Regions from separate parts of the Paenibacillus vortex V453 genome, predicted to be linked through region 2. Evidence: predicted binding sites of a transcription regulator. Region 2 holds the regulator's gene; the other holds the start of a gene.
The links. The regulator LexA, encoded in region 2, represses DNA repair genes until DNA is damaged. The targets are predictions, from matches to a motif close to CGAACATATGTTCG.
Positions count from the first base shown of each region.

Region 1 (3,176 bases), on a different contig from region 2:
CGAGACGGGGCTTGCCGTGGGAAATGCTATTTCTTTTGAAGGCACTCATTATATTGTTTTGCCCGGACCGCCAAAAGAACTGATCCCGATGTTTGAGCAGGAGGCCAAGCCCTGGCTTCTTCAGCACGTCCTGACCGGCGAGCTCCCCATCTACTCGAAGATGCTCAAGTTCGCAGGCATTGGGGAATCCGCACTTGATCAGCGGCTGGAGGACCTGATAACCGCACAGACGGATCCGACCATCGCCTTGTATGCCAAGGAAGGGGAGGTTACGGTCCGGATCTCCACGAAGGCAGCGAGTGAGTCTGAGGCTATGGTCCGGCTGAATGAGCTGGAGACCAGAATTCAGGAGAGAGGTCCTGAGTTTATGTATGCCAACGAGGACGTGCCGATTGAGAAGGTCATTGTAGACCTTATGGCAGATCGAAGCTGGACGCTGAGCGCGGCCGAGAGTTGTACCGGAGGGCTCGTGGCAGAGGCGCTGACATCCATTCCCGGCAGTGCTTCGATGTTTCTGGGCGGAATCATCTGTTATACCAATCAGATCAAAGAGAAGCTTGTACATATCCCGCATGCGCTGCTTGAAGGTGATGATGCGCCGGGCGCTGTCAGTGCGGAGGTTGCCGAGGCGCTTGCGGATCATGTCCGGATGGTGACCGACAGTGATTTTGGTTTGTCGGTAACAGGTGTAGCAGGTCCAGGTTACGCCGAACGCAAGCCCGTTGGCCTTGTGTACATTGGATTGTCCGAACGGGGAAAAGAAACGGAAGTGCATGAGCTGCACCTGCAGGGCAACCGTGAGACGATCCGGCTCCGTGCAACCAAGGCGCTGCTGTATCGGCTTTGGCAGCGTCTCGTTGCCTCCAAGCGGGCCTAGCTTCCCCCTAAGCCGAAGGAAGCCGCTTTTGATAAAAAGTAAATTATTTACACCTGTCTTGGTAGCTGTTCTTGAATTGAAGAATGGTTCCGAGTATAATGTGAAGTACGGAAGAACCGTGGCATATCGAATGATATTGCTGCGGTTCTTCTTCTTTTTTACATAGGGTTCAGAGCATGGGAGGGAAGGAGCGCCGAATAAAAAAAACGAATGTATGTTCGAAAAAAAGCTTGGCAAACGTGTCAAAACAAGGTATGATATGACTATCAACAGTGAAGGGTTGTGGAACAATTGTCAGATCGTCGTGCTGCGCTGGAGATGGCGCTTCGTCAGATAGAGAAACAGTTCGGTAAAGGTTCCATCATGAAACTGGGTGAGTCCACCCATATGCAGGTAGAGATTGTGCCAAGTGGATCGTTGGCGTTGGATATAGCTTTAGGAACCGGCGGTTTGCCTAAAGGCCGGATTATTGAAGTATATGGACCGGAATCCTCCGGTAAAACAACAGTAGCCCTCCATGCTATTGCTGAAGTTCAGAAGGCTGGCGGACAAGCTGCATTTATCGATGCCGAGCATGCCTTGGATCCATCGTATGCAAGCAAACTGGGTGTTAATATTGATGAATTGCTGCTCTCCCAACCGGATACGGGTGAACAGGGGCTTGAAATTGCGGAAGCATTGGTACGCAGTGGTGCCGTAGATATTATTGTTATTGACTCGGTTGCTGCGCTTGTGCCGAAAGCTGAAATTGAAGGCGATATGGGTGATTCCCACGTGGGTCTGCAAGCTCGTCTGATGTCTCAGGCTCTTCGTAAATTGTCGGGTGCCATCAATAAGTCGAAAACGATTACCATCTTTATCAACCAGCTTCGTGAGAAGGTTGGTGTTATGTTCGGTAACCCTGAGACTACTCCGGGCGGACGTGCTCTGAAGTTCTATTCCACGGTTCGTTTGGACGTGCGCCGGATTGAGAGCATCAAGATGGGTAACGATGTGGTGGGTAACCGCACACGGATTAAGGTTGTTAAGAACAAGGTAGCGCCGCCTTTCAAACAGGCTGAGCTAGATATTATGTACGGTGAGGGCATCTCTAGAGAGGGAAGCCTGATTGATATCGGAACGGAACTGGATATCGTAGACAAGAGTGGTGCGTGGTATTCTTATTCTGGCGACCGTCTGGGTCAAGGACGTGAGAATGCGAAGCAATTCTTGAAGGAGCATCCGGAAATCGCGAGTGTAATCGAGAATAAAATCCGTGAAGCAAGCAACCTGACCACGGCTGTTCCTGAGCCTTCCGCTGAGGATAAGGAACAAGATGAAATAGAAGAGCAGGAATTGTTTAAGGTAGAGTAGTAATTACGGTTTGAGCTTTTACAGTGTTGAGGACTGTCCGGTGTTTGTAACGCCTGACGGTCTTCTTTGCATTTAACTTAATCGAGGAATCGCTCGGATATTTTTGCCGGGATATTGATGCTGAAGTGAAAGGAGCGTTTATGAAAGAAGAGAATATGGGAGTGTCTGAAGAGGAGGAAACTTCAGGTATTGGACATTTTCCCGATAATGAGGATCTGATCGTAACTTCGGTCGAGATGCTGAGAAAGCCCAAACACCGCTATCAGATCGCATTTGGGCCTTATCAGATGACCGTTCATGAGGACGTTATGCTGAAATACCGTTTGTTGAAGGGCAATGTTTTTCGCAAGGAGGAACTGCAGGAAATTATTGTTGCAGATGAACGGCAGCGCGCTTACGTAGAGGCGCTGAATCATCTGTCCCGAAAACCCAGAACGGCTAAGGAAATTTCACAGCGTCTGCAGCAAAAAGGCTTTGAGCAGAATAGTGTAGAAACAACCTTGGAGCGCTTGGAGAAGGATAACCTCGTAGATGATGCGCTCTATGCCAAGATGTGGGCGGAACAGCGAATGACGAGCCATAAGAAGGGAAGATTGTGGGTTAAGCAGGAACTGAGGCAAAAGGGAATAGGCACTGAGCTTATATCAGAGGCGTTGGGCGAGATTAGCGCGGATGCGGAACTTGAGAGTGCGCTGACGGTCGGGAGGAAAAAATGGCAGCAAACCCATGGCGAGCTGCTGGATCGCAAACGTAAAACGGGCGCCTATTTAATGCGGCGTGGGTTTGGTGGAGAACAGGTACGGCAGGTACTTAAACTTCTGATTGAAGAGGATCAGCAACAAGGCGAGTGGGACGAAGAGCTGGATGACTTCGAATAAAAGGCAGCCATTATGCAGAACTTCGCAAAAGAATTTGGTTCCACTGGATGAAACTGACGTTTACCCAT
Region 1 covers NZ_ADHJ01000037.1:447,563-450,738, reverse strand. The annotation lists gene PVOR_RS19890 (competence/damage-inducible protein A) at 1-877, shown strand, start outside; gene recA (recombinase RecA) at 1,169-2,230, shown strand; gene PVOR_RS19880 (regulatory protein RecX) at 2,371-3,108, shown strand.
Region 1: recA (recombinase RecA) is a predicted target of LexA. The motif match lies at 1,085-1,098, and genes of this name have one in related genera.

Region 2 (3,176 bases):
AGCCCGTTCCTTCTGCTCTTCTTCGGTCAACCCTTCACTCTTCTGTTTTCTTGCTAATACATTAATGCGTTCCACCAAAGTATCAATATCCATGCCTTCTCCTCCAATTCCAATATCATTTATAACTTAAACATGTGAAAAAGAGCTTGTCAAGGAAACCGCACCCTTGCAAACTCTCATTAAGAATAAATATGAATGTATGATCAGTATGAATGGGTTCTCCCCATCATTAACAATAGAGTATTAGTAATTAGAAATACACAATATGCGTTAGAATGGATTTCTCATTACATTACCACACCGGTAATGATAACACCTCTCCTGCCTGTATGTCAGGACCTTTCAAACCGTTCGTTCTTCTAATACTATCAATATATACGCGCGTATCCATATCAGCTGGTTTATGAAGGGAAGCGATACGCCATAAACTATCGCCGGATTGAACAATGACCAACTTCTCACCTGTCGGCTTCTCCATTCCCCCGGCAAAAACGGAATAGGCCCCCGTCCAAAAGGATGCAACAATCAGCAGAATGAATAGAAGTTTAATTAAGGGGATGGAAGTCATTCTGGTTTTTAATTGATAGACCCAAGTCACCGAAGACTTCTCCGTTCGCACAGGAACGTTCTCATAAATACTACGGTATGTACTGTATTTCAACATGGAATCATCATCTCCCAAACAAGTGTTCTCTTATGAATTCATAATAACACGAACATTTGTTTGATACAATACCTAAAAGAACATTTGTTCTATCTTTTTTAGAACTTATGTTTGTACGAACGGAAGTTCTATGTTATAATTTTCCCAAACGTTACTAAATGGGGTTGATACGGCATGTCGAAAATATCCAGCCGCCAGCTGGCGATCTTAGAGTTTATCCGCAACGAAGTTCGTAGCAAGGGTTACCCGCCTTCTGTCCGGGAAATCGGCGAGGCTGTAGGACTAGCTTCCAGTTCAACGGTCCATGGGCATCTAGACCGATTGGAGAAGAAAGGCCTGATCCGCCGTGACCCTACGAAGCCAAGAGCGATCGAACTGCTTGGCCAAGAAGAATCCGATAGCGCTAATCTGTTTACCCACACCATTGCCAGAGTGCCTGTTGTCGGTAAAGTCACTGCAGGCGTACCTATTACCGCCATGGAGAACATCGAGGATTACTTCCCTCTCCCTCAGCATTATGTAGGCGACGATAAGGTATTCATGTTATCTGTTGTTGGTGACAGCATGATTGAAGCTGGCATACATAGCGGTGACTATGTCATTGTTCGCCAGCAGCAAACTGCAGACAATGGGGACATTGTAGTAGCGATGACAGAGGAAGACGAAGCAACCGTAAAGACCTTCTACAAAGAGAAGGACCACGTTCGCTTGCAGCCGGAGAATCCTACTTACGAGCCCCTGCGCCTGAATCATGTAACCATTCTCGGTAAAGTCATCGGTCTCTTTAGGGATGTACACTAACTTCATATATCAATGAACAAGAGGTTACCTTCCTTAGTTGGATGGTAACCTCTTGTGCTACGTTATTTAATCCTTAAGATTTCCGGTCCTTGCGCAAGACCATCACCATGGCATTTTGCCTAAGATCTAATTGATACATTCTCTCAGCCATATTATATTCAGGCGAGCCTTCCCCGCCTGGACCCTCCGTGGACTTCAGAACAAGCTTATTATCTTTCACCGTAGGTGTAGTGCCCGGTCTGTAATAGGACGTGCTGGCTCTAGAAAACTCCTCCTCAAATTGCAGCTGCACCGCCTTACCACTCCCATGCTCCACCGCAAATGCATAGATTTGTATTCCGTGACAGTCCTTATATTGCGGGGCGAGTATGAACACATCCGCTTCCTGAAAAGGCAATCGAATCATCTGAAGAGAAGCGGAAGTTGGTTGTATGAAGGTGAGATCCTCAAGGACAACCACATCCTCCGAAGTCCCCTCTGCCGTGTACTTCACTTTGTAATCCCCTTTAAACGACAGATCCGTTTCGAGTCCGAAACAGCTGGGAGCTCCTAATTCCGTTATCTCTTCCTTATCGACGGCAACTACCTGTAACGTTCCTTCATCCGTTGTACCTTCTGCGCGAATCGTCTCCGTCACAGATGGGGATGGTCCCCCCCCTGCCGTATGCTGTTGTACCGTACGTTCCCCCCAAGGAAACTGAATCAATAGCAGTAGAATGACAAACAATAGCACGCCAGTCATACCAACACGTAAATATGGACGACGCTTTGATCTATGGCTACCTTGGGTCAATGACACCTGTACCTTATTTTTCATCTCGGCGGTAAATGGTTCATTTTGAAAAGGACCTTGTTGCGCTCGCTCGTACCAATCAGGCTTTTCCTCATTCATAACCAGAATTCTCCTTTAACATGTTCTGCACTTTTTTTCTCGCCCGATACAGCCTGGATTTAACCGTACCAGTGGCTACGTTTAGAAGCTCCGCTATCTGAGTGATCGGCATTTCGTAGTAAAGATCTAGAACCAGCACCTCCCTGAACTTTCTTGGCAGACTCATAATCATCCTCCATATCTCATCCGTATACTGACTTTCCATATATTCCGCTTCAGCTGACCGGCTCTGCGCATCCAGACGCGGCTTGTCCTGCAAGGTCACTTTCCGCAAGAAAAAAGCCTGTTTATGCCGGAACGCCGTATGTCTTGTAATCGTAAGCAGCCATGTCTTTAACGCCGACTGCCCACGAAACGTATGTATTCCATAATAGGCCTTAATAAAAACCTCTTGGGCAATGTCATCAGCAAGAGCATGTTGCTTGGTCAAAAAATAGGCGTAATTCCATATATCATTTCCATACTGGTTCATCATTTCATTCAAGGTTTGTGTATCCATCTTCGACATTTGTGTTACGTATTCAAGCTCCAACCGATTCACCTCATCTAATTAGAGTCATTGAAGCGAGTAAAAGTTCCCTAATTTTGATAAATAAAAAAGGCATCTTCCCCCACATGGAGTAGATCCCCTTCATTCCCGGTTAATGTTATCTGGTTTCTAAAGATTATGTTACTCAGTCGTTAAAGGAGCCTGGTCCCAATCCAATTTAAATTCAGAACCAAATCTTCTTACGGATTCTATATCAGCAGTAAGATTAAAATCCTGCTCAGATCCGTAAAAACCCAATTGATAACTTCCTGCCGTATCTGTTTCTTTCC
Region 2 covers NZ_ADHJ01000020.1:226,650-229,825, reverse strand. The annotation lists gene PVOR_RS12935 (DUF896 domain-containing protein) at 1-93, opposite strand, end outside; gene PVOR_RS12930 (LysM peptidoglycan-binding domain-containing protein) at 293-664, opposite strand; gene lexA (transcriptional repressor LexA) at 839-1,465, shown strand; gene PVOR_RS12920 (hypothetical protein) at 1,539-2,357, opposite strand; gene PVOR_RS12915 (RNA polymerase sigma factor) at 2,350-2,889, opposite strand; gene PVOR_RS12910 (hypothetical protein) at 3,028-3,176, opposite strand, start outside.